Regions from separate parts of the Cupriavidus sp. YAF13 genome, predicted to be linked through region 1. Evidence: predicted binding sites of a transcription regulator. Region 1 holds the regulator's gene; each other region holds the start of a gene.
The links. Region 1 encodes FNR, which switches genes on or off when oxygen is low (the NO sensors DNR and NnrR bind a similar motif). Its sites were predicted from a motif close to TTGATNNNNATCAA; they were not measured.
Positions count from the first base shown of each region.

Region 1 (7,436 bases):
CATCCTGAAGGGCCATAACAACCATATGCCGGCGCACGAGGAAATCCTCACGCCGGAGCGTATCCGCATGTTGACGGCCTATGTCTGGGGCCTGTCCAACACCGGTGGCGGTGCAGGCGAAGGGGGCAAGCAATGAGCCACCACGCTTGTGCTTGTCAGCCGGGCCGGCACCGCGGCGGGGGTGTTCGCTCATGAACGCCCCCGGACCGGAGCCGCTTCAAAGGAACGGGGCCGCGTGGGCGCCGCTGCGAGCGCCCACGCCTGGCGCGGCTGACGCGGAAACGTCGGACGAGACCCTGTACGAAGTCCGCCGCAAGATCTATCCGCGCTCGGTGTCGGGTGCGTTCTCGAACTGGCGGGTCTGGATGGTGGTCCTGACCCAGCTGTTCTTCTATGGCATGCCCTGGCTGCAGTGGAATGGCCGCCAGGCCATGTTGTTCGATCTCGGCGCGCGCAAGTTCTATATATTCGGCCTGGTGCTGTGGCCCCAGGACGTGATCTACCTTGCCGTGCTGCTGGTGATCTCCGCGGTGTCGCTGTTTCTCTTCACGGCGATCGCGGGGCGGCTGTTCTGCGGCTACGCGTGTCCGCAGACCGTGTACACCGAGATCTTCATGTGGATCGAGCGGCATGTGGAAGGCGACCGCTTTGCCCGCATCCGCCTGGACGGCGATCCTTGGAGCGCGCGCAAGCTGCGCCTTAAGGCCACCAAGCACACGCTCTGGATCGTGATCGCGCTATGGACGGGCTTTACCTTCGTCGGCTATTTCTCGCCCATTCGCACGCTCGGCGCGCAAGTGCTGAGCCTCTCGCTGGGCCCGTGGCAGACGTTCTGGATGCTGTTTTACTCGTTTGCCACCTGGGGCAACGCCGGCTTCATGCGCGAGCAGGTCTGCAAGTACATGTGCCCGTATGCGCGCTTCCAGAGCGTGATGGTGGATCGCGACACCTATGTGGTCACCTATGACGTGGGCCGCGGCGAACCGCGCGGCAGCCGCTCGCGCAAGGCGGACCACAAGGCCGCCGGGCTGGGCTCGTGCGTGAATTGCAGCATCTGCGTGCAGGTCTGTCCCACTGGCATCGATATCCGAGATGGCCTGCAGTACGACTGCATTGGCTGCGGCGCGTGTATCGACGCCTGCAACCAGGTCATGGACAAGATGGCCTACCCGCGCGGGCTGATCCGCTATACGTCCGAGAACGCCATGCGCAGCGCGCTCTCCGAGACCGTGGCGCGCAAGCGCCTGGTGCGGCCGCGCACGGTGATCTACTCGGTGATATGGCTGGCGCTGGTCGCCGGCTTCATGGCCTCGCTGGCCATGCGCACGCCGCTCAAGGTCGATATCATCCGCGACCGCGGCGCGCTGGGGCGTGAGGTGGAAGGGCGCTGGATCGAGAACGTGTACCGGCTGCAGCTGATCAACACGACCGAGGCACCGATGCGCGTCGCCGTCAGCGCGGGCAGCGGCGAGCTCAAGGGCCTGGCCGTGGAATATGATCACGCTGCCGGCAACCTGGAACCCACATCCAATCGCCTGATTCCCATCCGGGTGCGCGTGCCGATCGAGTCCGCGGCGCAGGGCACGCACAAGATCGAGGTCACGGTCACCGCGGTGCCCGACGAGGGCGCGGGCAGCCATGGCGCAGAGATTCGACAGAGCACCAGCTTTATCGTGCCGCGCAATCTATGAGGCGGCGGGGACGCTGGATGCACCAATCCGTACGCAACATACGGGATCTAGATCTAGAGGAGGAGGCCAGATGACGCAGCAAAGCAATCCCTGGTGGAAGGAGCCATGGCCGTGGCTGCTGATGAGTGGGCCGTTCGTGGCCATGGTGGCCTGCGGGGTCACGATCTGGCTGGCTATGACCCACCCGGATCCACCCATTGAGGAAGGGGTGGCGCGCCACGGCCTGGTGGTCGAGAAGGCGGGCAGCGCGGCACGCCAGGCAGCGCCGGTCGCGGCGCAAGCGAGGTGATCATGAGACTACGCTGGCTGATGTGGGTGCTGTGGCCCGCTTTCCTGGTCGCCGGGCTGACCACCGCGCTGGTATTCTCCATGGTCGATCCCGGCGACCTGCGCTTCTTCGGCCAGCCGGTCGATGCATCGCGGGAGGCGGTCTACACCGTGGGCTTCCTGATCGCGTGGGTGCTGTGCGCGCTGTCGAGCGGCTTGACGCTGTACACCATGCCCACGCGGCTGGCGGACACGGACGAGCTGGAGTGATTGCGATGCGCGCCTTGCCGGTTCAGGCCAGCAGGCGCGGCATCGCGGCGTGCCGCCGCGGGCGAGGGCGGCCCGCGACGAGCACGTCAGCAGGATTTGTTGACGATCTGCTTGATCCCCACCATGTCGACCAGCTTGACGTGCCGCTGGCGGATCTGGATCAGGCCGGCTTCCGCAAAGCGCGAGAACAGGCGGCTGACGGTTTCGAGCTTGAGCCCCAGGTAGCTGCCGATTTCCTCGCGGCTCATGCGCAGCACGAACTCGGAGGCCGAATAGCCGCGCGCGGACAAGCGCTCGGACAGGTTGATCAGGAAAGCGGCAAGCCGCTCCTCGGCGCGCATCGATCCGAGTGTGATCAACATGACCTGGTCCTGCGAGATCTCCTTGCTCATCAGGCGCATGAACTGGTGCTGCAGGGAAGGCAGGACGTTGGACAACGTCTGGAGATCGCCGAAGCGCACCACGCAGACTTCGGTATCTTCCAGCGCGGTGGCATCCGACGCGTGCTGCATCTCGCCGAGGCCGTCAAGGCCGACGACTTCGCCGGGAAGGTGGAAGCCCGTGATCTGCGAGCGGCCGTCTTCCATTGTCAGGTGGGTCTTGAGCGTGCCGAAGCGGATCGCGTAGACGGCGGTGAGAGGATCGCCGAGGCGGTACAGGGTTTCGCCCTTGCGTACGCGCACCCGGTCCTGGACCAGCGTATCCATCTTTTCGAGGTCCTGCTGCGACATGCCGACGGGCAGGCAGAGCTGGCCGAGCGAGCAAGTGGAGCAGCGGGGCGACATCTCGGTAATGGGAATGGTGGTGAGCAATTGGGGCCTGTCGGTTTAGCGCAGTCAATCAAGCGCGATGTGGCAGGCGCATTGAGTTGAGAGCTTGACGTTGAGAGTCGTCGATTGGAAGCGCCATCCACATCGGCCTGGCGCGCGGGTCTTGCGGCAGTGCGCTATCTGTGCAGCGCGGCTTGCCGTGCCCGTCGTCATGTTGTGCGAGCGCGCTGGTGTGCGCGGGCGCAAGGCCTCATGTTGATAGCGCCTCTTGGAGCTGCGGGGGCGCGTTCGACGCATTTTACCGCGCCGGACGTTGCGATTGTGTGATTGGGAGGAGAAGTTGACCATAGGCGTGCTTATCAGCGTATTTACCCTGGCTTTGCTGGGCGGCGTGCACTGCGCCGCCATGTGCGGCGGGATCGCGCTGGCGGCGGAGCAGGGCGGCGTTGCGCGCGTGCCTGCCACGGTGCTCCGGCGTCCCGGCCATTGGTTGCTGGAACTGCTTGTCATGCATGCCGGGCGGCTTAGCATGTATGCGGTGCTGGGGGCCTTGCTGGGCGCCCTGGGCGCTGGCGTCTGGGGGGCGCAGTACCTGCCGCTGCAGCGCTGGCTGTTTGGGATCGGCAGTGTGATGCTGGTGTTGTCGGGCTTGTGGATGTTGCGCGGGCGCACCATGGGTACGGGTTGGCTGGAGCGGCTCGCCGCCCGTGGCGCGGGCGGCTTGCTGCGCGGCCTTGGCGCCGTCGGGGCGCGCTTGCCGGCTGCGGCCCGGGCGCAGGGGCAGGGCCGGTTGCTGCGCCGCTACGGCATGGGGCTGGCCTGGGGGCTGGTCCCGTGCGGCATGGTGTACGGCGCCCTTGCCATGGCATTGCTGGCCGGCAATGCCGCGTCGGGCGCGCTGGTGATGGCCGTGTTTGGCCTGGGCACCCTGCCGAATCTGCTGGTGATCTCGGGCCTGTCCGGCTATCTCAGGCAGCTTTCGCGGCGCCCGGCGTTGCGGGCTGGCGCTGGCCTTGCGGTGGTGGCCTTTGGCTTGGCCGGGGTGGCGCGCGCGCTGCTTTTGCCTGAGACGCTTGCCGCGCACGGATTCTGTCTGGTCTTCTGAAGCGCTGTTTCGTGGTGTATCTGTCACTTCCTTGCTGAGGTAGCTGTGCGAATCGGTTGCAGGTTTGCCAGGGAATGCCATACAATCGCAAGAACAGCGATATCGCGCAGCGTACTTCATCGTGGCATCGTCAGGTAGCATCCGCTGCTCAGGGATGCATGCCAGGAACACCAAGGCAGGCATCAGCGCCAGGGACCGTTCCCCATCCGCCGTCCGGTTCACAAGATTCGGTTCAAAAGACCAGCTACGGCAGGGCGGGGTGAAATAGGCCAGCAGGCCCGATATCCGTATTTTCTTGCACCCGGCGCGTTCGATGATAGACGCCGCGCCGGACAGGTCCGCCACATCAGGGGGAAGGCGCGACGCAAGGGCTCCGTCGACTGGCAGATAAAGCCGGTGGCCGGGCGATCTCCTGCCGGTCAGGTCCGGCACCCGATGCAATAGAAGAAGGCGCACGGCTGGCATGCATCAAGCATGCGGTTGGCTGCGCGGCCAGATGGCGGTGGCAATCCCTACCGCTGAACCCGCAATCTCCAGTGCGCCCGGGATCAACCGGGGCGCAGGTGCAAAGACAGGCTGCACGCAATCAACATGAATACCCAAGAGGCGAAGATCGTCCTCGAGACCGCGCTGATCTGCGCGCAGGAACCCTTGCGCGTCAATGACTTGCGCCGGCTGTTTGCCGACGACGTCGGTGCCGACACCATTCGCGTGCTGCTCGAAGAGCTGCGCCGCGACTGGGAGCAGCGCGGCGTGGAACTCGTGGCACTGGCCAGTGGCTGGCGTTTTCAGAGCCGCCCTGTCATGCGTGAATACCTGGATAGGCTGAATCCCGAAAAGCCGCCCAAGTACTCCCGCGCCGTGATGGAGACGCTGGCGATCATCGCCTACCGGCAACCGGTCACACGGGGCGATATCGAGGAAATCCGCGGTGTCGCGGTCAGCACCGAAGTCGTGAAGAAGCTCGAGGATCGCAGCTGGATCGAGGTGATCGGCCACCGTGACGTGCCCGGACGGCCTGCGCTTTATGCCACCACCAAGAATTTTCTTGATGATCTTGGCCTGCGTACGCTAGATGAATTGCCGCCGCTGGAAGACATCCAGGCCCAGGCGCAGGTCGCGCTGCTGAATCAGGAGCCGATTGACTTCGAGGCGCTGGGCACGGTGCCGGCGGATAGCGACGAAGAGGCATTCGCGGAACCGGGCGATGATCAGGCCGGCGCTGCCACACTGGTTGCGGCGGATGCCAGAGAGGGTGAACCGACCCCTTCCGGCGTGGTTGCCCCCGACGGTCTTGCGGCCGGCGCCACGGATGGCATCGCCGATTTGGTGGATGCGTTTGAAAGGAAGGAGGCTTTGGCGCAAGCGGAAGCCGGGTTCACACCCGCGTCCGAGGCCGAGTCGGAAGTGCCGGCGACGCCCGGGCCAGGCAGTGAGCTGGCGAGCGAGCCGGTGTCCGCCGACCCCGCCGGCGCGCAGTCCGGCGACACAGCCGAGGAGCAAGCCGTCGAAGACGGTGAGACAAATGAGCAAACGGACACGCCCGCCAACGGTTACCACGCACAAGTGGCCTCCGGCGCGCAGGCGTCCGAAGTCCCGGGGGCGTCCACGACGAATCCGGCGCACCCCAGCGAGCACGACGAGCACGACCAGCGCGTGTCCAACTGAACACCATGCAACATCCGAATGTGAATACCTTGTCCGATTCTGATCAAGACGTCCGCCAGGCGGATACGCCGGCCGGCGATGCCGGCAATGGCGCCGAAGGCGGCGCCGGCACCGATGGCGCGCCGCGCCGCAAGGGCCTGCGCCGTGGCTTGCGCAATCTGGTGGCCACGCGCCGCCAGGCCGCGCAGGACCGCGATGGCGGCCGTGCCGCGGACGGCGGGGCGCCAATCCCTGCTGGCAGCCCCGATGTGGGCGCCGCGCAAGACGCGCGTGGCGACGGCACAAGGAAGGGACGTACGCGTGGCAAGCGCAAGCCCGCGGAAGGCGAGGCTGTGCAGGCTGGCGAGCAGATGGGCGAGCGCCCGGCGCCGCGAGGCCGCCGCAACTTCAGTAACGACAATGCCGAAGGCGTAAGCGAAGCTGGCGGAGAAGCCGCGGGCGAGCGCCAGCGCGATGGCGCCCGCGCCAACCCGAACGGGAATGGCGCCCGCAAGCGCAAGCCGCAGCAAGGCCAGCAGCCGCAAGGCTCCGCCCGCCGCGGCGGCACCGAAGGGCAGCAAGGCGGCCCGCGCCAGCAAGGCAAGGGCAGCAAGGGCAAGGGCGGCACGCAGCGCCCAGCCGCGGGTGTGCCTGAGAAGGCGCCCGCCGCCGCTGCGAGCGGTGAGGACCTGTTCCGCTTTGTCATTTCCGGTCAGTACGACCAGGAAGAGTCGAGCGGTCCGCAGGCCCGGGTCAAGCCGGTGCGCGAGCTGTCTGCAGACGACGATGCGCCCAAGCTGCACAAAGTGCTCGCCGAGGGTGGGCTGGGCTCGCGCCGGGAAATGGAAGAGCTGATCCTGCAGGGCCGGGTTTCGGTCAATGGCCTGCCTGCCCACATCGGCCAGCGCATCCTGCCGGCCGACCAGGTCCGGGTCAACGGGAAGCTGATCCACCGCCGTGTGTCGTCCAAGCCGCCGCGCGTGTTGCTGTATCACAAGCCGTCCGGCGAAATCGTCAGCCAGTCGGATCCGGAAGGCCGTCCGACCGTGTTTGACAGCCTGCCGCGCATCAAGGCAGGGAAGTGGGTGGCCGTGGGTCGCCTCGACTTCAATACCGAGGGCTTGCTGATCTTCACCTCCTCGGGCGATATCGCCAACAAGTTCATGCATCCGCGCTACGGCGTGGAGCGCGAATATGCGGTGCGCACACTGGGTGAGCTGGCCGAGGCCGATCGCCAGCGCCTGCTGCATGGTATCAAGCTCGACGATGGCGAGGCTAATTTTCTGCGTATCGCGGACGGTGGCGGCGAAGGCATCAACCACTGGTACCACGTGGCGCTGACCGAAGGCCGCAACCGCGAAGTGCGCCGCATGTTTGAGGCCGTCGGCCTGACCGTGTCGCGCCTGATCCGTACCCGTTACGGCCAGTTTCTGCTGCCGCGCGGCCTGAAGCGCGGCCGCTGGCAAGAACTCGCGGCGGACGACGTGCGCGCGCTGATGGCATCCATCGGCCTGAAGGCGCCGTCCAAGGGGGATAGCGGTCCTCGCGGCGGCAGCAAGGTAGGTGGCCGCCAGCAGCGCACCGAGGCAGCCATTGCCGGCATGCCGATGCCGACCGGCATGGACGGCCTGCCGCGCGTCAACCGCGGCAACGGCCCGCGCGGCAGCGGCGCTGGCCGCGGTCAGC
Region 1 is NZ_JBFRDD010000079.1:20,028-27,463, reverse strand. It holds gene ccoP (cytochrome-c oxidase, cbb3-type subunit III) at 1-136, shown strand, start outside; gene ccoG (cytochrome c oxidase accessory protein CcoG) at 192-1,691, shown strand; gene AB4061_RS37420 (membrane protein) at 1,762-1,980, shown strand; gene AB4061_RS37415 (hypothetical protein) at 1,983-2,228, shown strand; gene fnr (fumarate/nitrate reduction transcriptional regulator Fnr) at 2,315-3,040, opposite strand; gene AB4061_RS37405 (sulfite exporter TauE/SafE family protein) at 3,339-4,103, shown strand; gene scpB (SMC-Scp complex subunit ScpB) at 4,695-5,771, shown strand; gene rluB (23S rRNA pseudouridine(2605) synthase RluB) at 5,777-7,436, shown strand, end outside.

Region 2 (7,436 bases), on a different contig from region 1:
CCATCACGGCGCCGCCTTCCAGGATAAGGGTGCGGCCGCTGCCGCGCAGGCGCTCGGTGGGCGGCTTCTCCCAGGCATCGGTCGAAAACGCCTTGCCGTCGATGGCGGCGATAGCGTCGGTGATACGGTCTTGCAGACCGAGCAGATAGGCACGGACTGCCTGGGAATCGATCATGGTATGCGGGCGGGTGAGCCGGAGCGGTGACGGCCGGGCAGGTCAGTCAACCTGCCCGGCCGTCATAGCGATGTCATGATTGTACTGGCTGAGGCAACGCCTGGCCGGATTCGGCAAATTCAGCACGAACCACCGTAAAAGGCGAAGAAACCGGAGCGAGCGGCCCATGGCAAGCACCGCAGGGCTCGCCATGGGTCGCGCGGTAGATGGATTCGTCCTTTACCGTTTGATGGCTCGGTAGCCGATGTCGGTACGGTACTGCATGCCGTCGAAGTGGATCTTCTCGGCCGCGCCATAAGCCGCGCGCTGTGCCGCCTTGACGGTATCGGCCAGCCCGACCACGCACAATACGCGTCCGCCCGTGGTCAGCAGCGTGCCGTCCGTGAGCGTGGTGCCGGCGTGGAAGGTCACGCTGTCGTCGGTCTCGGCCGGGATGCCGGTAATGGCATCGCCCTTGCGCGGCGCATCGGGATAGCCAAAGGCGGCCATCACCACGCCCAGCGCGGTGCGGCGGTCCCAGTCCAGTTCGATCTCGTCGAGCTTGCCGTTGACGGCGTGCTCCATCACATCGACCAGGTCGGTCTTCAGGCGCGCCAGGATCGGCTGGGTTTCCGGATCGCCCATGCGGCAATTGAATTCCAGCGTCTTCAGGTTGCCGTCGGCGTCGATCATCAGGCCGGCGTAGAGGAAGCCAGTGTAGGTGATGCCGTCTTTTTCCATGCCACGCACGGTCGGCATGATGATCTCGCGCAGCGCGCGGGCATGCAGCGCGGGCGTGACCACCGGGGCCGGCGAGTACGCGCCCATGCCGCCGGTATTGGGGCCGGCGTCGTGATCGAGCAGGCGCTTGTGGTCCTGGCTGGTGGCGAGTGCCAGGACGTTCTTGCCGTCCACCAGCACGATGAAGCTGGCCTCCTCGCCCTCGAGGAATTCCTCGATCACCACGCGTGCGCCGGCATCGCCAAGGCGGTTGTCGGCCAGCATCATGTCGACCGCGGCGTGCGCTTCTTCCAGGGTGGCAGCAACCACCACGCCCTTGCCGGCGGCCAGGCCGTCGGCCTTGATCACGATCGGCGCGCCTTGCACGTCGATATACGCGTGCGCCGCGGCGGCGTCGTTGAAGGTCTGGTAGGCGGCGGTCGGGATGCCGTGGCGCTGCATGAAGGCCTTGGCGAAATCCTTGGAGGATTCCAGTTGGGCCGCCGCCTGCGTCGGGCCGAAGATGCGCAGGCCCTTGGCACGGAAGATATCGACGATGCCGGCCGCCAGCGGCGCCTCGGGGCCGACCACCGTGAAGCTCACGCCTTCGCGCTCGGCGAAGGCCGCGAGCACTTCCGGATCGGTCAGGGGAACGTTCTGCAGCCGCTTGTCGAGCGCGGTGCCGCCATTGCCCGGCGCCACGTACACCACCTGCACCTTGGGCGACTGGGCCAATTTCCAGGCCATCGCGTGTTCACGACCACCCGAGCCGACAACCAATACTTTCATGATCTACTGCCAGAAAAAATGACGCATGCGAAATGCGAAAAGCGGCAGCCATGGCTCATCGAACCGCGCTGCCGCCGTGAGGCGAGGCCTTACCCGATCCCCGCCTTACTCCTCGATCACCGCGTTGGTGAAGACTTCCTGCACGTCGTCCAGGTTTTCCAGGGCGTCGAGCAGCTTTTGCATCTTGATGGCGTCGTCGCCGGTAAAGCTGACTTCGTTTTGCGGCTTCATCGTGACATCGGCCATCTCGGCCTTGAAGCCCGCGGCTTCCAGCGCGGCCTTGACCGTGCCGAAATCATTGGGCGGGCACAGCACTTCGATCGAGCCGTCGTCGTTGGTGACCACGTCGTCGGCGCCGGCTTCCAGCGCGGCTTCCATCAGCTTGTCCTCGGGCGTGCCGGGGGCAAACAGGAACTGGCCGCAGTGGGTGAACATGAACGCCACGGAGCCTTCCGCGCCCATGTTGCCGCCGTTCTTGGAGAAGGCATGGCGCACTTCGGCGACGGTACGGGTACGGTTGTCGGTCAGGCAGTCGACGATGATCGCCGCGCCGGCCAGGCCGTAGCCCTCGTAGCGGATTTCTTCGTAGTTGACGCCTTCCAGGCCACCCACGCCGCGCTGGATGGCGCGCTGGATGTTGTCCTTAGGCATGTTCGCATCCATTGCCTTGTCCATGGACAGGCGCAGGCGCGGGTTGGAATCGGGGTCAGCGCCGCCGAGCTTCGCGGCGACGGTGATTTCCTTGATCAGGCGGGTCCAGACCTTGCCGCGCTTGGAGTCAGCCGCGGCCTTCTTGTGTTTGATATTGGCCCATTTTGAGTGACCGGCCATGATTCTCTCCGAAGCGGAAAATGTTTGACGCGCGCGCCTTGGCTTTGCGCGCCGGCTGTGCCGGGCGGGCAACGGGTGCTCGCTGGCGGCGCGCCGGGTGGTTTATGTGTCTGTGAGCCGGCCTTGGGGGCTGGCATAATCAGCCCAGCATTTTATCACGCGGCCCCGCCGCCGCTGGCCTCCCGATCACGGGAGCCGCCGGGAAGGGCGGGGACGGTCGCGGCGAAAGCGCCGCGCGGCTTGCCAACCAGAGAGACCATGGCCGAACCCATCATCATCGCCAAGAACGCCGAGCTGGAACTTGCCCTGCTGCCTGAAATGGGCAACCGGCACGGCCTGATCACCGGCGCCACCGGCACCGGCAAGACCGTGACCCTGCAAAGCCTGGCCCAGGGCTTCTCGCGGCTGGGTGTGCCAGTTTTCATGGCCGACGTCAAAGGTGACCTGACCGGCATTTCCCGGCCGGGCAAGCTCTCCGACAAGCTCAAGGCACGCCTGGCCGAGCTCGGCCTGCCCGAGCCGGTGTGGGGCGCCTGCCCCACCACCTTGTGGGATGTGTTCGGGCAAAAGGGCCATCCCGTGCGCGCCACGGTCTCCCACATGGGGCCGCTGCTGCTGTCGCGCATGCTGGAACTCAACGACACCCAGCAGGGCGTGCTCAACCTGGTCTTTCGCATCGCCGACGCCAACGGGCTGCTGCTGCTCGACGCCAAGGACCTGCGCGCCATGCTGCAGTACGTGGGCGACAACGCCGGGCAGTTCACCACCGAATACGGCAATATCTCCGCGGCCTCGATCGGGGCCATCCAGCGCGGGCTGATGGCGCTGGAGTCTCAAGGCGCCGACGTGTTCTTCGGCGAGCCCATGCTCAATCTGGATGACTTCATCCAGACCGAGAACGGGCAGGGCGTGGTGAACATCCTGGCCGCCGACAAGCTGCTGAATTCGCCCAAGCTCTACGCCACTTTCCTGCTCTGGCTGTTGTCGGAGCTGTTCGAGAAACTGCCCGAGGCGGGTGATCTCGACAAGCCCAAGCTGGTGTTCTTTTTCGACGAGGCGCACCTGCTGTTCAACGACGCGCCCAAGGCCCTGCTCGACAAGATCGAACAGGTGGTGCGGCTGATCCGCTCCAAGGGCGTTGGCGTGTATTTCGTCACGCAGAATCCTGTCGACATCCCCGATACCGTGCTGGGCCAGCTCGGCAACCGCGTGCAGCACGCGCTGCGCGCCTTCACGCCGCGTGACCAGAAGGCCGTCAAGGTGGCGGCCACCACCATGCGGGCCAAGCCGGGGCTGGACCTGGAGAAGGCCATCGGGGAGCTCGGCGTGGGCGAGGCGCTGGTGTCGTTGTTGGACGCCAAGGGCATTCCCGGCATCACGGAGCGCGCCTGGGTGCTGGCGCCCGGCAGCCGGATCGGCCCGATCACCGACGACGAGCGCAAGCAATTGCTGGCGAACTCGCTGGTGGCCGGCACCTATGAGCAGACCATCGATCGCGAGTCGGCCTACGAGAAGCTCAAGGGCCGCGCCGCCGCGCCTGGGTCTGCTCCCGCCGCTGGCGGCGGCGCACCCGCGCCCGTGCCGACGGCCGGCCAGCCCGAAGCCCCGCCCGCGCAGGGCGGTGGCTGGCTGGAACAGGCGGGCGAGATCTTCGGCGGGCTGACCAAGGGCACCGGCAAGACCGGGCGCGGCGATTCCATCCTGGAGTCGATGGCCAAGTCGGCCGCGCGCACGGTAGGCTCGCAGGTCGGGCGCGAGCTGATTCGCGGCGTGCTGGGCAGCTTGCTGGGCTCGGGCAAGAAGAAATAGGGGCGCCACCCAGTAGGGGCGCTATCCCTAGGCCGCTCCGGCGGGCCACGCCCGGCGAGACAGGCGGGCGTGGCGCATTGCCACAGCATGGTATCGGCCAGCCGGTCCGTCAGCCGGTCCTTCAGGGATAGCACTAGTGAGAGGGACTCGCGCCTTAGCGGCGTTGCGCCGCTGCCTCGTCTTCCCGCATCTTGCGCAGGAACAGCCGGGTGAAGAACCAGCCCATGCCGATGATGAAGGCGATGACGGCCAGGCTCATCAGCCCGGTGGGGGTCGAAAACAGGATCTTCAAGGCTGCCATGTGGGTCTCCCAAGTCAGGCGAGGCACACCGGACGGTGTGCCGCTGCCGATAGTCTAGGGAGCYCCGCGGCCGGCGGGATTGAGGCCGGTCAAGCCGGGCGCAGACAATGTCCGGCTTGCCAGCAAAACTCAGTTCTTGGTGCCGAACAGTCGGTCGCCCGCATCGCCCAGGCCCGGGATGATGTACGCGTGCTCGTCCAGGTGGCTGTCCAGCGAAGCCACGAACAGCTTGACGCCCGGATGTGCCTTCTGGAACACCTCCACGCCTTCCGGCGCGGCTACCAGCGCCACGAACGTGATCGCATCGTCCTTGACGCCGCGGCGCTTGAGCACATCCACCGCATGCGCGGCGGAGTAGCCGGTGGCGACCATCGGGTCGCACAGGATAAAGCTGCGGTCTTCCACGTCGGGCAGGCGCACCAGGTATTCCACCGGACGGTGCTGGTCGTCGCGGTAGACGCCGATATGGCCAATGCGGGCCGAGGGAATCAGCTCGACCAGACCGTCGCTCATGCCCACGCCGGCGCGCAGCACCGGCACGATGGTGAGTTTCTTGCCGGCGATCACCGGTGCGTCCAGCTCCACCAAGGGCGTCTCGATGCGGCGCGTGGTCAGCGGCAGGTCGCGCGTGATTTCATAGCCCATCAGCAGCGTGATCTCCCGCAGCAGCTCGCGGAACGTGCGCGTGGAGGTGTCCCTGTCGCGCATATGGGAGAGCTTGTGCTGGATCAGCGGGTGATCGAGGATGTACAGCTTGGGGAAACGCGGATCTTGCTTCATGGCGGGTAGTCGGCAGGAGTGGGCGCGAGGGCCCGTTGCAGCCGGATTGTAATGGATGCGGGGCTGCGCGCCCCCGGCGATCCTCCCGCCGCAAGCGCGCAGCCCCGCCTGCGCTCAATCCACCGTGATGCTGGCGCTCTTGGCGACCTTGCCGAATTTCTCGTACTCGGACAGCGTCAGCGACTGCAGGTCAGCCGCGCTCGAGCCCTTGGGATTGAAGCCCGCCTGCCCGAGTTTGTCCTTCACGTCGGCATTGCCCAGCGCCGCGAGAAAGGCGGCATTGAGTGCCTGCACCACCGGCGCGGGTAGCCCTGCCGGACCGTACACGCCGAACCAGGGCTCGATGGCATAGCCCGCCAGGCCGGCCTCGGCCAGCGTCGGCACGTTCGGCAGCGCCGGCGAGCGGCTCTTGCCGGCCACCGCCAGCGCGCGCAGCTTGCCGCCCTGGATGTGCGGCAGCGAGGCGGGCAGGTTGTCGAACATCACCTGCACGTGGCCGCCCAGCATGTCGTTGATGGCTGGGCTGCTGCCCTTGTATGGCACATGGGTCAGGCCCGTTTGCGTCATCTGCGCGAACATCGCGCCCGCCAGGTGCATGGACGTGCCGGTGCCCGCGGTGGCGTAGGTCAGGCCGGGGTGGGCCTTCGCATAGCTGACCAGCTCGGCCACATTCTTCACCGGCAGGCTGTTGCTGACTTCCAGCACGATGGTCGAGGTGCCAAGCAGGCTGACCGCGGTGAAATCCTTGCGCGGGTCGAACGGCACGTGCTTGTAGATATGCGGGTTCAACGCATTGGTCGAGATGGCGCCGAAGCCGATGGTGTAGCCGTCCGGCGCGGCCTTGGCGACCGCCTCCATGCCGATATTGCCGCCAGCGCCGGGGCGGTTCTCCACGACCACGGGCTGGCCGAGTTTCTCCGCCACCTTCTGGCCGACCGTGCGCGCCACGAGGTCGGTGGTGCCGCCAGCGGCGTAAGGCACGATGAAGCGGATTGGCTTGACGGGGTAATCGGCCGCGTTGGCGGCCGAGGGCAGCCAGCCGCTTGCGAGCATGGCAACCGCGGCGGCTACCAGCAGCGGGCGGGCGGCGGTCTGCTTTTTGACTGGAACGGGAATGCGCGAGGAAAGAATAGCGAGGGGTGCTGCCGTCATGAATGCTCCTGGTTTTTCTTATGCGGCGCGCGTTTGACGCGCCGACCGGCGAGCTTACGGCAGTTTCAGGCTGGCTGCCAGGGTTGCCAGTCAGGCAGGCTGGCTAGCCGGGCAACGGCATGGCGGCTAGATATTCTGCCCGCGCTGCGCCGCTGGCAGCGCCGGGCGCCCGAGCAGGCCGCGCACGCGCTGGGTATTGCGCTCGAACACCCAGTAGACGGCAAAGGCATAGGCATAGCAGCCCAGCAGGATCAGCGCGGCCAGGCCCAGGCTGCCAGCGCCGACAGGCAGGCGGACCTTGACCAGGGCCGCGGCGATGAACAGGGTCAGCGGGAAATGCGTCAGGTAGAGCGAGTACGAAAACCCGGACGCCAGCGTAGCCAGGCGCGACAAGCCTGCGTGGCCGATGCGGATGCGGGTCGACAGCACGGCCAGCAACAGCACGAAGAAGCCCAGCGCGACAGCGGCATCGGCGTACGGCTTGTGCTTGGTCAGTGCAATGGCGGCCAGGAACACCAGCAGCGCCGGCAGCACCAGCCACTTGCGCCGCGCGATCGCTGCGATCTGCGCCAGCCTTGCTTCCAGGGCTTGCGCCAGCACACCCAGCAGCCAGAACAAGAAGCCTTCGACCAGGCCGTGGAACAGGCCCATCGTGACCAGCGCCGCCAATAGGCACAGCAATGCCTGCGGCGTGCGGCGCAGGTGCCAGGCGCCGTATAGCGCAGGGAACCAGAGGTAGTACCAGAATTCGTTGGCCAGGCTCCACAACGGCCCGTTGGAGCCATAGGTCTGGCAGGCAAGGGTTTGCAGGAACGCCGCGTTGCAAACCAATCCCGCGACGCCGAGGTTATGCGAGATATCGATCTGCTGGGCCGCGTTGCCCTCGGTGCCCTGGTAGAA
Region 2 is NZ_JBFRDD010000039.1:42,037-49,472, reverse strand. It holds gene hemF (oxygen-dependent coproporphyrinogen oxidase) at 1-175, opposite strand, end outside; gene purD (phosphoribosylamine--glycine ligase) at 395-1,663, opposite strand; gene AB4061_RS27540 (YebC/PmpR family DNA-binding transcriptional regulator) at 1,769-2,494, opposite strand; gene AB4061_RS27535 (helicase HerA-like C-terminal domain-containing protein) at 2,753-4,303, shown strand; gene AB4061_RS27530 (DUF3149 domain-containing protein) at 4,458-4,604, opposite strand; gene upp (uracil phosphoribosyltransferase) at 4,734-5,384, opposite strand; gene AB4061_RS27520 (Bug family tripartite tricarboxylate transporter substrate binding protein) at 5,499-6,437, opposite strand; gene AB4061_RS27515 (acyltransferase family protein) at 6,663-7,436, opposite strand, start outside.
Region 2: AB4061_RS27530 (DUF3149 domain-containing protein) is a predicted target of FNR. The motif match lies at 4,684-4,697, and genes of this name have one in related genera.

Region 3 (7,436 bases), on a different contig from region 1:
GGTGCCTGCCGATGGGACGTTGCTCCAGGCTGCCGAACTGGATGAATCCACCCTGACCGGCGAGGCCGTGCCGCTGCGCCGCGCGCCGGGCGAGCCACTGCGCAGCGGCGTGGTCAACGCCGGCGCGCCGTTCGAGATGCTTGCTGGCGCCACGGCGGCGCAAAGTACCTACTCGGGCATTGTTCGCCTGGTGATGGAGGCGCAGCAAAGCCGCAGCCCGTCCATGCGCCTGGCCGACCGCTACGCCCTGCTGCTGGTGCCGCTGGCGCTGGCCGTGGCCGGCGCGGCCTGGATCATGACCGGCGATGCGCACCGGGCGCTCGCGGTGCTGGTGGTAGCCACCCCCTGCCCGCTGATCCTGGCGGTGCCGGTGGCCATCGTCTGCGGCATGTCGCGCGCAGCCAGCCGGGGCATCCTGGTCAAGAGCGGCGGTGCGCTGGAGCGGCTGGCGCAGTGCCACGTGCTGTTTTTCGACAAGACCGGAACCCTGACCACGGGCCAGGCCCGCGTTTCGGCCATCGAGGCGGCGCCGGGACACGCGCAGGACGAAGTGCTTCGCCTGGCGGCTTCGCTTGCACAGGCCTCGGTGCATGCCAGTTCCCGCGCGCTGGTCGCCGCGGCGCGCGAGCGCGGCCTGGCGCTGGCGTTGCCGGGCGAGGTCGCCGAGGATCCCGGCGCCGGCCTGCGCGGCAGGATCGGCGGGCATGTGGTCACCATCGGCTCCCTGGCGCACGTGGCCAGCGCAACCGCGCCCATGCCGTGGAGTACGGCATGGGTACGGCGCATGGGCCATGAAGGCGCATCGGCCGTCTTTCTTGGCGTCGATGGCGCCATGCGCGGCGCGCTGCAGCTCGCGGACCAGATCCGGCTTGACACGCCTCGCGCGCTCAGGCTGCTCAGGCAGGCCGGCATCCAGCGCATGGTGATGCTGACCGGCGACCGCGACGACGTGGCGCAGATGACAGGCGCGATGCTGGGCGTGACGCAAGTGCGCGCCCAGCAGACGCCCGCGCAAAAGCTCGCGGCAATCCGCGAGGCGCAGCGCAACGACACGGTCATCATGGTTGGCGATGGCGTCAACGACGCGCCCGCGCTGGCCGCCGCCGACGTCGGCGTGGCAATGGGCGCGGCAGGCGCGGCCGCGTCGGCACAGGCTGCCGACGTGGTACTGCTGGTCGACCGCCTCGACCGCCTGGCCGAGGCGATGCAGATCGCCCTGCGCACGCGCCGCATCGCCGTGCAAAGCGTCGTGGCGGGCATGGCGCTGTCGCTGGCGGCCATGATCGCGGCCGCATTCGGCTACCTGCCGCCACTGGCGGGCGCGCTGCTGCAAGAACTGATCGACGTCGTTGTGATTCTCAACGCGCTGCGGGCACGCAAGCCGGGGCCCGAATGGCAGCCCGCGCAAATCACGGCGGCCGAGGCCGCCAAACTGAAGGCCGAGCATAGCGAGCTGGGGCAGGTGCTCGACCAGGTGCGATCGATGGCGGATCGCGTAGCCAGCCTCCCCGGCGAAGCCGCCGCCGCCGAACTGGGGGCGCTCAACGAGGCACTGCGCGCGCAATTGCTTGCGCACGAGATCCAAGACGACGCCGACCTCTATCCGGAACTCGCGCGGCGCCTCGGCGGCAAGGACCCGCTGGCTGCGCTCAGCGGCGGGCATCGCGAGATCTTCCACCTGGTGGGCATGCTGGAGCGCATCGCCGCGGACCAGCCCGCGGACGGAATCGACCTGGAAAGCGCACAGGAAGTCCGGCGCCTGCTCTACGAGCTCAATGCGATCCTGCGCCTGCATTTCGCGCAGGAGGACGAGCTGTATCACGCGCTGGGGGACGCTTGACGAACAAAAGCGCCTGCGCCGGATGCGTGTGACAGCCAGCGCGCCAATCCCGAGCGCGACGCAACATGCCACGGCCGGGTGAACCATGCCATTCCTCGGCAAACGTTGAGCGAAAGGCTGAGCGTACCGGCAACGCCATGCCATCCAGTCTGACCATGCGTGGAAGCAACCGGCTTGATATGCCGCAAGCTTGATGCGGATCAACAAGGGCCGGCGGCACGGTTCTAGAATCATTAGATGGGCATCAGATGGGCGAAACCATGATTTGCGTCGCCGCTCGATTTGCGCGATGCAGGCCCGATGAGACATGCCCGGTAAGACAGGCCCGCCCTGACCGTTGACAACAGTGAGCGATGCAGCGGCAATCCACGCGCATTGCCGCGCTATCGCGTCATCGCGTTACCGCACTATCGCGCGCATCCAGGAGATTCACCATGACAGACCAGACCGATGTCCCCCTCGCGTGCTTCACAGCCAATTGCGAGGCAGGCCTGCGCGCGCTGACCCTGATGCAGGAGGCCCGGCAGCGCTTCCTCGAGCTCCAGCTCGATGCCGTGCGCAAGGACATCAAGACCTTGCACGACGTAGGCGCGCAGCTGGCGAATGCCGGCGACTTCGCCACGCTCGCCACCGTGCCAGCCACCTTCCTGCGCAACCAGGCCGAGCATTACGCACAGCGGATGCAAGCCTGGATGAGTCTCGCCATTCACAACCAGACCGCCATGGTGGAACAACTGCGGGAAGCCGGCGAGACCTGGCAGCACTGCCAGGCCGCAGCGCTGCAGCAGGCCGGGAGCACCGCTTCGCTGCCCGCGCCAGTGCAGGAGATGTTCGAAAAATTCAGCCAGACGGCGGCCACGCTGACCGGGACCGCCGGCAGCACCGGCGCCGCTACGAAGAAGCGGGCCATTCATGCCGGCTGAACTGCCGGCGGGGATGCCGGCGGAAATGCCGCCGGCCCCCGCTGCCATGCCCCCCTGAAAATCGGCAGCTACCTGGGCATGAAGCTGGAGATCGTCAGCCGCGCCAGCCTTGTTGGGGGCAATGAGTGCGCGGCGCATCATCTTGCGCGCCTGCTTGATGATGCCTTGCGGTTGGCTTGCGGCTGGCTTGACGTCGGGTCAGGAAGCGCGCGCGGTTCGGCTTGCGGACGCAACCGTAGTGCCTAGACTGGCAGAAAGCTGCGGAGGCGTACCCGCGGCGCGCGCCTTTCCCGTGCCCCGCCTTGCACTTCATTGCGCCTTCCTTTTTCCGTCCCCGGGGGTCAATGCCATGACCATCAAGATCGTCTTTGCAAAAGCCATCCCCTCCTATTGCCCGGCTGACCTCTGTCTCGAGTGCGCTGCCAGCGTCAACGGCATCCCGGCCAGCTACGCGATCACGGCGGAGGCACTGGAAGACCACTTCGGTGCGCGCTCGCACCGGCCGGAAGACCTCATCCAAGCCTTCGAAGGACACCGCGAGGATATCGAATGCGTGGCGCGGCAGCTGTTTGAATTGACCGCGGCTCACAACATTGTGCTGCACAGCGGTCATTTCCGTTTCGCGCTCTAGGCCTGGCTGTGCGCCGGCTGGCGCGGCGCCTCAATGGCAACAACACCGGTTGCCAGCAAGCCGCAAGGCCGAGCCAGCGCGCGCCGCCGCCCGCGGCACGTGAACCGGGAACTGTCATCTTCATCGCCGCCTCCAGTTGCTGGCGCCGAGGCCCCGCCTTGTCGCGCCCGTGACCTGCCGCGCCAAACCCTCGTTCCGCTTCAATATAGGTAGGCGCGTGGTTGCCGTGGAAACCTGCCCGCTCAGGCTTCCTTTGGCGATATCCATGCTGGCCGCTGCGCGACGCCGGCCTGGCCGTTGGCGGCTTCCACCTGCTCGGCAAAAGCGCGCAGGGCCGGCAGCGCCGCCCCGCTGGCCACATCGGCCTGGCGCAGCGCCAGTACCGGCGACGGCGGCTCGGTGGCCAGGCGGGCGATTTCCTCTGCCGCCCTGAAAGCGCCTTGCCGGGCCATCACGCAGATCACCGACGTCTTGCAGGCCAGTGGCATGTGGTCGCGCAGGAAGCTGCGCATGGGCGCGGCCAGGTGGCCGACCCAGATGGGCGCGACGATGACAAGCCGCCGGCAGTCGTCCAGCGCCGGGCCGGCGTAGCGGTAGCCTACATGCCGCTGCAACAAGATATCCAGTACGCAGCGCGCATCACCCAGCAAGCCGGCCCGGCTGGCCTGGTCGCCGACTTCCGCCAGCGGCCAGCCGGATTGCGCCGCCAGCGCTTCGGCGGCCTGGCGCGCCGTGCCGGTGCGCGAGTAGTAAACGATCAGGATCTGTTCCATCGATGGCTCCTCAGCTCTCGATCCGGGTAATCCGCGCGCCGACCAGCGACAGGCTGATCATGATGCCGCCGTTGGTCAGCACAAACCCCACAAATTCGCCCCACGCGGTATTGATATCCACGCTGGCACCGATGCCCAGCGCCCGCCACCGCGCCGCCGGCGAGCGCGCAACGTGCGCGTCATGGCCCCACCGTCGAGCCTGGGCCGGTGCCCGGGGAGCCTGATGCGGGCTTTGTGCCGGCATTCGCCTCGGCCTGGGGCGCGTGCACCAGCAGTACCGGCCGGTGACATTGCCGGACCAGTGCTTCGGCTACGCTGCCCATCAGCAGGCGCCGCACACCGCGCCGTCCGTGCGTGCCCAGCACCAGCAGCTCCGCCCCGGTCTGCTGCGCCACCTGCTCGATCGCGTTGGCAACGTCGCCCAGCGCCAATGCTTCATCCACCATCAGCGTCTTGCATGTCACCTGCGCAGCCGCCGCCTTGGCCTTGGCTTCGTCCAGCAGGATCTGCCCGCCTTCGAGCAGGCCGGCATGCAAGTCTGTCAGGTCGATGTAGCCGACCTCGTACCTGAGGTAGCTGTTATCGATCACATGCACCACGGTGAGTGCCGAGCGCATCGCGGTGGCCAGGCGCAGAGCCTCCTCCAGCGCCCGATCGGAGGACTCGCTGCCATCCACGGCAACCAGGATCTTGCTGTACATCTTGTACCTCCTGCTTAAAAGACAGGCGCCGCAGCTTGCAGCCGACGCTTCCAGTTTGTACACCCGGGCAAGCGCGGTGTTGATGTAGATCATGGCATTCGCTGCTTTCCCGGGCAACGGGCCGTTTCTGGGCCTCGCGCGCATCGCCAAGGCCGCTTGACGTGCATCAATACGCCCTGTGCCCGGCCCTCTAAGCTGTAGATGGAAGGCGCGCCCATGCGCGCTTGCCTTGCGATATTGCGACATTGCGAAATTGCGACATCCAGCCAGGAGGCACGGACCATGTACCAGAGAATATTGCTCGCGGTGGACGGCAGCCGCTCTTCGGACCTTGCCCTGAGCCAGGCCATCACGGTGGCCAAGGCGACCGGCAGCGAGGTAAAAGTGCTCTTCGTGGCGGACGACAACGATGTCTTCTTCACCGCGGGCAGCTACGACCCGCGCAAACTGATGGAAGCCATCCTCGCCGCGGGACGCGATGCACTGGCAGCGGCCGCCACGCGCCTGGCGGATGCCGGCATCCCGCATACCACGCTGATCCTCGAGAAGCCCGTTTCCCCCGGACAGATCTCCACCACGATCGTGGAGCAAGCCGACCGCTGGAATGCGGACCTGATCGTTGTCGGCACGCATGGCCGCAGCGGCTTGCGGCGCCTGGTCATGGGCAGCGTGTCCGAAGGCGTGGTGCACAAGAGCAACAAGCCGGTGCTGATGGTGCGCAGCGAGATCGAGGAATGAGGACACCCCGGGAACAACGGGCTGAATGATGGGCTTCATGCCGGCGGCGGGCAGGTTGATGCGAGGCACTGCCCGGATCCGTCGCAACGGCGTGGCCGCGCCCCGGGTTCGCGCATCCGGGTTTTCCCCAGCGGTACCCCCCTAGTCTGGGCGGCCCGGACAAGTTATGCTCTTGGCCGCCTAATAGCCCACACGGGGTGTGCTAGCGCTCAATCGACAATCCTCCGGCACCGGGCGGGCACATCTGGACGGAAATCAGCCTTGCGTACCCCTGCACGCACAACCTCTTGCCCGCGCGCATGCCGCTAAGCCGGCTGTTGTTGCCGCCGCAGCCGCCGATGCTCGCGCCGGGCATCGCGCACAGCACTTTCAGCGTGCAAGGCGACGCCGGCCAGAGCTTGCTGGCCTGGCAGGAGCGGATGAGCCCGGTCTACGACATCCGGCCTGCCACGGCGCAAGGCGAGCAGACGTTCGAGGCCTCGCTGTCTCGCTACACCATCGACGATCTGAGCTTCTTCGACATCCGCACCAGCCCCAATGTGGCCGAGCGCTCGTTGGGACGCGTGTCGACGGAGAACATTCGCGACATTACCTTCAGCGTGTTCCTGGAAGGCGCGCCCGCCCAATTCCTGGGCGGCAAGCCGGGACTCGGCGCGCCGCAGCGGCCCGGCTTGCCAAGCATCCTCGCGCTGGACATGGACCAGCCGTGCACTATCCGGAGTTTTCAAGGCCGCATGCTGCTGTTCTTTGTGCCGCGTGCCTTGGTGGAGATGGCCTTCCCCGACGCCGCCTCGCTGCATGGGCGCCTGGTTCAGACCACCACACCGCTGATGCGCGTGCTGATCTCGCATCTGGTGGCACTGAATCGACAAATCGTGGGCCTGAGCAAAGAGGAAGCCGACCGGTCCTTTCGCACCGCGATCGAACTGCTGGCCGCGGTGTTCAGCCGGCAAGCGGGGCTCTCCGGCAACGCCCGCGCAGCGGTGCGGGCCGCCGTGTACGGACAGGTGCGGCGCTATGTCGAGGCCAATCTGCATGACCCCGGCCTGACCCCTGACAGCGTGTTGCAGTCGCTGCATCTGTCGCGCGCCAGCGTGTACCGTCTATTCATGCATGAGGGTGGCCTGGCCGCTTATATCCGTAGCCGCAGGCTGCGGGTGGCGGCCGATGAACTGGTGCGCTTTCCCAATATGGCGGTGCAGGACATTGCCTCCGGGCTCGGGTTCAACAATGCATCGAGCTTTACGCGCGCATTCCGCCGCGCCTACGACATCGCGCCGCAGGAATTGCATGGCTATGCGCCGCTGCTACAGCGCGAACAAGCAAGGCTCCAGCACCATGCCCCCTGGCGCGCGGCGGGATTCAGGTAGCTCAGATAGGGATCCCGCGGATCCCGCGCCAGGCACCGCCACGCACGCCCCCTCACTCCACCGGCGGCGCCGGCATCCACCCGTTTGCGGCGTTTGCCGCCACGACCAGTTTCGCGATCGAATCCACGGGGAACCCGCGCCGGCGCCATTGCGGCTCGCCACCGCCTGCGTCTACTCGCTGACCCCGTGCGCAAGCCAACGAATCGCAGGGTGTTCTCCGGGCAGTGCCGCGCGGGTGGCATCCTCCATCAGCCGCAGGCCGGTGTTGCTGTTGGTGAGCAGCACGACGCCCGAGCGCAGCTCGGTGCTGCCCATCACGAATGCCCTCACGCCTTGCATCTTGCCCCACTGGAAGAACGTGCCCCGGCTGGGCTCGACGCCCCACCCCAGCCCCCAGCCAATGTCAGGCTCCGTGGCAGCCGGCGCGCCATCGAGGTAGACGATCTCTCCCTTCGGCACC
Region 3 is NZ_JBFRDD010000005.1:108,109-115,544, reverse strand. It holds gene AB4061_RS06440 (heavy metal translocating P-type ATPase) at 1-1,840, shown strand, start outside; gene AB4061_RS06435 (phasin family protein) at 2,275-2,763, shown strand; gene AB4061_RS06430 (DUF1488 domain-containing protein) at 3,113-3,394, shown strand; gene AB4061_RS06425 (flavodoxin family protein) at 3,637-4,167, opposite strand; gene AB4061_RS06420 (universal stress protein) at 4,347-4,868, opposite strand; gene AB4061_RS06415 (universal stress protein) at 5,151-5,606, shown strand; gene AB4061_RS06410 (helix-turn-helix transcriptional regulator) at 5,894-6,976, shown strand; gene AB4061_RS06405 (serine hydrolase domain-containing protein) at 7,148-7,436, opposite strand, start outside.
Region 3: AB4061_RS06415 (universal stress protein) is a predicted target of FNR. The motif match lies at 5,025-5,038, and genes of this name have one in related genera.

Region 4 (7,436 bases), on a different contig from region 1:
ATGCGGTACAAGCCGTCCTGCAAGCGCATGACCGGAAGGATGATCCAGATGTAGAGCAGGTAGATGACGGCTACCGTGCCCATGCAGGCCATGGCCGCGAGTCCCGCCTGCGACAACCGCAGCAGGGTGGTCTTCATGGCGTTCTCTTGCTCGATCATGCTGACCAGGCGATTGACCTGATCCACGAAGGAAGCCAGCGCCGCCGGGTAGGTGGGCGGTTCGCCGTTCGCGGCGGCCAGGTCGGCGAGCGCGAGCGGCTTGATACGCCGGTGCCAGTCAAGGTCTACCCGGTCAAGTTGCGCGTGGATGCCAGGGTCGTCCGGCAGGAACAAGGGGCGTGCCGGATCGCCCTGGCGCAGGCGTGCCAGGGTGGCATCCAGCCCGGTGATCTGAGCCTCCAGTTGATGGCTTGCGCCGGCCCGTGCCCTGGCGAGCTCGATGGCGACGCGATTGGCACGCATGCGCAAGCTGCCGGCATCGTTGATGGCCGCGCCCGCGCCTTCGAGTTGCCATGACAGCCACAGCGTCCCGGAGATCATGGTCAGCACGATCAGCAGCGCGCCCAGCGAGAGCGAGACGATCCGCGTCGACAGGCGGTGGCGCAAGCCTGGCAACGCTGCCTGGGTACGCGGTGGGGTGACGGACGGCTCCGTGGCGGGAGCGGGTGGGCAAGGGGGCGTGAGGTCTACCATGGGGTTCCGGCCCCTGGCATCAGGTTTGCGCTCTGGAACGGCGCTTCAGGGGCTTGTCGCATTATTGACGGCAAGCCGGCGAGCGGGCTTGCGCCAGATCAAGGTCATATGCGGCTACAGGTAGTTCCTGGTGCACTTTCTGAAAATATCATGGCGTGACACAATGACGCGGCGCCGGGCCACGTGCTCGGAAAGCCTGCCGGACACCGCCGCCAACGGCTTTGCGCCGCGCGCTTGCATTCGCTCAGCAGCCCGGCCACGCCCTTGATGCCTGCATCGACCTAGGTCACCTGCCCGCCGTCCGCGCGAGGCCGTCAGGCCGCCGCGGCTGCCGCGCCTTGTGGCGTGCCCAGGCCTGTAGGCATTTCGCCGGTGAGCAGGTAGTGCATCAGTTCGCGTACCGGGCGGATGGCCTCGCCGAACGGCAGGCCCCCCTTGCCACGGAAGAACAGCCCGCGCTCCACGTCGCCGCGCATGGCCTGGGCCAGCTTGAGATCGATACAGAACTGGCCGACACGGCCGATGCCGTCACGCAGGCCGCAGGCCTGCAGGCAGTCGAAGCCTTCGAGGCAGTCGCGGACCTTGGCGCGGGCCTGCAGCGTGGCTTCGCGCGACAGGTAGCGCTTGAGCCATGGCGTCAGTACGGCGCGTGCCGGCAGGCCTGCCACGCTGGTGAATTCGCTCAGTTGTTCGGGGCGCGCGCTGGCCAGGACTTCCTTGAAAGCCGGGTGCGCATCCCCTTCCTCGGTCACGGCGAACGCCGTCCCCAGTTGCACGGCGCTGGCGCCTTCACCCAGCCAGTGGCGGACCTTGGCGTGGCTGTTGATCCCGCCCGCAAGGATCAGGGGCACACTTTCCCAGGCCAGCCCCAGTCCGGCGAACACTTCACGGCATTCGGCCAGCACGCGTGCGAAGGAGAAGCGCCCGTCTCCGATATCGTCGATGCGCGAGGCACCGAGGTGGCCGCCGGCGTGCGCCGGATCTTCGATGACGATGGCGTCAGGCAGGCGGTTCTTCTTCATCCACTTGCGCAGTACCAGCCCCACGCCGCGCGAATCCGACAGGATGGGGATCAAGGCAATGTCCGGGTGGCCGGCCGTGAGGTCGGGCAGGTCCAGCGGCAGTCCCGCGCCCATCACGATCGCATCGGCACCGCTCTCGCACGCCTGCCGGACCAGCGCGGCATGCGAGCTGACGGCCTTCATGACGTTGACCGCGATGGCGCCGCGCCCGCCCGCGAGGCGCCGCGCGCCCTGGATCTCGCGATCCAGTGCCACCAGGTTGGCCGCCTCTATCCTGGCCTTGTCGCGCGACCTGGCGGTGGCCGCCAGCAGGTCCGGGTGATGGTGGCGCAGGTCGATGCTGGCAATGGTGCCCATGCCGTTCTGGCTCGCCACCGCGCCCGCCAGCCGGTGCGCGGAAATGCCGATACCCATGCCGCCCTGTACCACCGGGACCAGCCGGCGGCCAATCAGCTTCAGCCAATGTTGTTGCATATCACTCTCGGTGAGGCATCCCGCTCGCCGGCGGAGATGCCGTGCGCGGCAGGAAAGCGGCATAGGTTTGCATGGACGCGCGCCGGGAAATTTGCGCTGGATCAATCAGCGCACGGCACGATACCAATGGCCTATGCCACTCGGCGGATGGCCCTCGTCCGGTGCGCGCGCCGCCGCGCACGCTTTTGCGCCTGGTCAACTGGTTCGTCGCGGGGCTTGGCTAGGATCCTGGCTCACAGGCGTTCGCCGCCGCCGTGGCGCATGCGGACTCCGAAACCCCGTTGAGCCTATCCAATGACATCCAACACATCCGGCGCAACGCGCCGACCGCAACTGGTTGCGCCCGCCGGCTCGCTGGCGGCGCTGCGCGTGGCGCTGCAACGTGGCGCCGACGCCGTCTACCTCGGCCTGCGCGACGCCACCAATGCGCGCAACTTCGGCGGGCTGAACTTCACCGAGGCCGACATCCAGGCAGGCGTGGCCGAGGCCCACGCGCAAGGCGCGGAAGTCTTGTTCGCCATCAATACCTTCGCGCAGATGGGCGCGGTGGCGAGCTGGCATCGCGCCGTCGATGCCGCGGCGGAACTGGGCGCTGACGCTGTCATCATGGCCGACCCCGGTCTCATGGCCTATGCCCGCGAGCGCCATCCGCAATTGCGTCTTCATCTGTCGGTGCAAGGCTCGGCCACGCACGCCGACGCCATCGCGCTGATGCGCGCGCGTTTCGGCATACACCGGGTGGTGCTGCCGCGCGTGCTGACGCTGGCGCAGATCGGCAAGCTTGCGCGCCAAACCGATGTGGAGCTCGAAGTGTTTGGCTTCGGCAGCCTGTGCGTGATGGCCGAAGGCCGCTGCCTGCTGTCTTCCTACGCGACCGGCGACTCGCCGAACAACAAGGGGGTCTGCTCGCCCGCGCACGCGGTACGCTGGGAAGAGCGCGAGGGAACCATGCAGGCGCGGCTGTCCGGCATCCTGATCGACAGCTACGCACCGGGCGAGCCCGCCGGCTACCCGACGTTGTGCAAAGGGCGGTTCGAGGTGGAAGGCGAACGGGGCTACGTGCTCGAGGAGCCGACCAGCCTCAACGCGCTGTCGCTGCTGCCGGCGCTGATCGGCATGGGCATCGCTGCCATCAAGATCGAAGGCCGCCAGCGCAGCCCGCGTTATGTGGGCGATGTGGTCGGCGTGCTGCGTGCGGCGATCGACGCGGCCTGCATCGATCCGGCGCGCTTCACAGCACGCCAGGAATGGCAGGGCGTGCTTGGCCGGCACGCCGAGGGTGACCAGGTTACCCAGGGCGCGTACGACCGGCCGTGGCGCTAAGAGAGGTCCGCCGTGCCTTTGCCTGCCGCATTCCTCATGCCTCACGGCATCCAACTTTCCTCTGGAACCAAACTGCCAATGAACGATTCGATGATCGACCCCGCCGCAGCCACGGCGGCCCGCTTCGGCATCTCGCTCGGCCCGCTGCTGTACTACTGGCCGCGTGCCACGGTCATGCAGTTCTATGCCGAGGTCGCCGACTCCGCGGTCGACCGCGTCTACCTGGGCGAAACCGTTTGCACCCGCCGCCATGAACTGCGCCATGCGCATTGGCTGGAGATCGCGCAGATGCTGCGGGACGCCGGCAAGGAAGTCGTGCTTTCGACCCCGGTGCTGGTCGAGTCCGACAGCGATATCGCCTGCATGCAGCGCGTTTGCGAGCAGACCGAATATCTGGTCGAGGCCAACGACCTCGGCGCGGTCAACCGGATGGATGGACGCCCCTTTATCTGCGGGCCGCATCTTAACGTGTATCACGCGGATACGCTTGCCTGGCTGAGCGGGCTGGGTGCCATCGCATGCGTGCCACCGCTGGAAATGGACCGCACCGCGCTGGCGGCGCTTGCGGCGGCTCGCCCGGCGGCCACGGGGCTGGAGGTACTGGTCTGGGGCCGCATGCCGCTGGCGTTTTCGGCGCGTTGTTTCACAGCGCGCCATCACAGGCTGCGCAAGGACAACTGCGAGTTCCGCTGTCTGGATTACCCGGATGGCCTGGTGGCCTCGACCGGAGAGGGCCAGCCATTCTTCACGCTCAACGGGGTGCAGATCCAGTCCGCGACTTGTCTCGACCTGTGCGCCGAAGTGCCGGCCTTGATGGCCATGGGCATTGGCTCGGTGCGCGTCAGCCCGCATGCCAGCGCCACGCTGGATGTGGTGGCGGCGCTGGCGGGACTGCGGTACGGCGCACGGACCACGGTCCCCGGCGGCCTGCTGCCGGCGGGGGCGCAGCCCAGCAATGGCTACTGGGATGGACGCGCCGGCATCGCCTGGCAGGAGGCGCACGCATGATCGGCCCCAAAGCCATGCTCGCACGGCTGCACCGCGCGGTGCCGGCGCAGGCCCAGGCCTTACCCCTGGTGGCCGCGCTGGAGCTCGCGCGGCGGCGTGGGTGGCTGCAGCCACCGGCGGCGCTCGACGGCCACTGCTTCCTGCTCACGGTGGAGGATCTTGGCCTGCGGGTGCGCTTTCGCTGCACGGACGGCCGTTTTGCCGCCGGGCCCTTTGATGGCAGCCCGCCGGAGCTGACGTTGCGCGCCAACGCTGTCGATTACCTGCGTCTGCTGGGCGGGGAGGCCGATACCGATACGCTGTTTTTCCAGCGGCGCCTGGCGATCGGTGGGGATACTGCGCTGGGGCTGGAGGTGAAGTACTGGCTGGACACCGTGAACCGGCCGGAATGGCTCACCGGCCTGACCAGGCATCTGGCGGCGGATGCCGTCACGCCGCAGGCTAGCTGACGACGCGGCAAGGGCGGCTGGGGGAGAGGGAGCCAAAGCCGTCGTCATGACAAACGGCTTCGGCGCATCCTGCGGCTTCGGCCGACGCTGTTGGTTTGCTCCCCTCTCCCACTTGTGGGAGAGGGAGAGACAGCCGTCGTCATTCCAAGCTGTTTTGGCGCATCTTGTCGCCCTCGGCCAATGCCGCCGGTTTGTCAGCAAACCGGGGCGACGCATCCTTGAGCGCCGACAGCGCCGACAGCGCCGACATTACGGCCTGCCAGGCCGCGCCTGCCTCCGCTTCGCTGCATTCGCCGTGCTGCCGCTTGGTGGCGCCCAGGCGATTGAGCACCAGATGCTGGTCGGGTTCCACCCCGGCGCTGGCCAGGCAGGCGTTCACGCAGGCCAGCGGGCAGCCGTCCAGGGCCAGGATCGGGCGGCCCGAACGGGCCACCCTGGTGAGCGCGGCAACGCCGCCGCCAACCCCGCTGATGCAGGACATCTCGGCCATCCCGCTGCGGTCCAGCCGCACGGCGAAGGTGTTGGCGAGCTGCGCCACGCTGGAGCAGCCGGAGCAAGCATAGACGAGGGGCAAGGATGTGGTGTCAGCCTTGGGCATTGAGATATCTCCGGACTTGATGTGCGGTCTTTGGGAACGTCGGAAAGCCCTCAGGAAGCGATCGCCGACGGCTCGCATCGGGTGATGCCCGCGGACAAAGCGGCGAGGCGTTCGCCACGCGGCGCGGCAGCGCCGTCCAGCTCGCACAGCCTGAGAATAAAGCGCGCCACCTGGGCAGCCTGGTCGAGCGGCAGGCACGGCATGCCGATATCGAGCGGCACGTCGCTGGCCACCGCGACGATGGACGCGTCGCGCGGGTAGTAGGGCGCGCGCCCGTGCGCCGGCCGATACACTTCGATGCGCGCGATGGCTTCGCTGCGGAGGCCTTCCACCAGGGTCAGGTCCGCCGGCGCCAGGCGTGCCACCTGCTCGCGCAAGGTGGGCTCCGGCGCGCCGTTCAGGTCGTGCAGGATGGCGAAACGGAATGGCGAGGCCACTAGTACCTCGCCGGCACCGGCCTGGCGAAACCGCGCGCTGTCCTTGCCCGGAGGCTCGAGTTCGAGGGGATGGTGGCTATGCTTGATGACGTTGACGGTCAGCCCTTGCTGGCGGAACCAGGCGAGCATGGCCGTGATCAGCGTGGTCTTGCCGCTGCCCGAGGTGCCGGCGATGCCAATGATGGCGGGTTGCATGACTGTTCTCCCATGGATTGCGTCCGGGCAGGCTGACTGGCGAAGCACGGCGCGCGTTCCAGAGGGGCACGATGCGTGCGCCTCTGGCTTGCCAGTGCCAGGGCCTGTTGCCGGAGGTGGCGGTGAAGGTTGCTTATTGCACCAGCGGCGTTCCGGCGCCGCCCAGGTCGATCCCTTCGATGCTGGCTCCGCCGATCAGCAGGCTTGCATACTGCTTCCAGGCGCGGTCGCGCGCCGCCGCCGCGAGGGCGCGGGCGATGGATTGCCGCACGGCATCGAACGGCAGTTGCACGCCTTCGCAGCGCTCGATGACCCGCACCACGTGCAGGCCATAGCGCGTTTCGACCAGCCGGGCCAGCACGCCGGGGTTGCGTGCCGCAAAGATGGCGCGCTCGAACTCGGGCGCGGTCTCGCCGCGGAACACGCGGCCAAGGCGCCCGCCGCCGGCGCCGGTGGGGCAGTTGGAGCGCGCTCTGGCCAGCCCGTCGAATGCCGAAGGATCGGCCAGCACCTGCGCGAGGGTGGCCTCGGCCGTTTCGCGCAGCGCATCGAGCGGGACGCGTGGCGTCACCTGGAACAGGATGTGCCCGGCCTCGACCCATTCGCCCTCGCGGAAGCGCTCCACGTGGCTATCGTAATGCCGGCGGCAACTGGCCTCGTCCGGTTCGGGCAGCCCGACTTCCCGCTCCAGCAGAGCTTGCGTCAGTGCTTCGTCGTCGCTGCCGGGCAGTCCGAGCTGCCGCGCTTGTGCACGCACCAGATGGCGCAGGATCAGGGTAACCACGGCATGCCGGGTGGGCTCATGCGAGTCGGTATGATGGTCCAGTTCGCGTTCGATCTCGGCATCTTCCAGTTCGACGCCGTTGACTAAGATGGGCATGGTTTTCTCCTTGCAGGATGGCGGGTTCGCGGGGCGGGCTTCAACGGCTGCGCACCAGTTGCCAGGCGCGGCCCAGGTAGCCGACGGTTCCAAAACCGCTCCACACGTGCACCAGCCGGGTGAAGGGGAAGATGACGAACAGCGAGATCCCCATGAACAGATGGATCTTGAACAGCAGCGGTGCGTCGGCGATATAGCTGGCGGCGTCCCCGCGCAGGGTGACGATGTGCTGCGCCCAGGTCATGAGCTGCACCATCATGTGGCCGTCCATATGGCGGGACGATTCAAAGATGGTGGAAAGGCCCAGCAGCAAGGTCACCAGGATCCACAGCAGCAGCACCTTGTCACCGGTGCGCGT
Region 4 is NZ_JBFRDD010000048.1:2,186-9,621, forward strand. It holds gene AB4061_RS30505 (type IV pili methyl-accepting chemotaxis transducer N-terminal domain-containing protein) at 1-692, opposite strand, end outside; gene AB4061_RS30510 (NAD(P)H-dependent flavin oxidoreductase) at 1,007-2,188, opposite strand; gene ubiU (ubiquinone anaerobic biosynthesis protein UbiU) at 2,483-3,511, shown strand; gene AB4061_RS30520 (U32 family peptidase) at 3,590-4,519, shown strand; gene ubiT (ubiquinone anaerobic biosynthesis accessory factor UbiT) at 4,516-4,968, shown strand; gene AB4061_RS30530 (putative zinc-binding protein) at 5,108-5,566, opposite strand; gene mobB (molybdopterin-guanine dinucleotide biosynthesis protein B) at 5,617-6,198, opposite strand; gene AB4061_RS30540 (peptidylprolyl isomerase) at 6,332-7,078, opposite strand; gene narI (respiratory nitrate reductase subunit gamma) at 7,119-7,436, opposite strand, start outside.
Region 4: ubiU (ubiquinone anaerobic biosynthesis protein UbiU) is a predicted target of FNR. The motif match lies at 2,280-2,293, and genes of this name have one in related genera.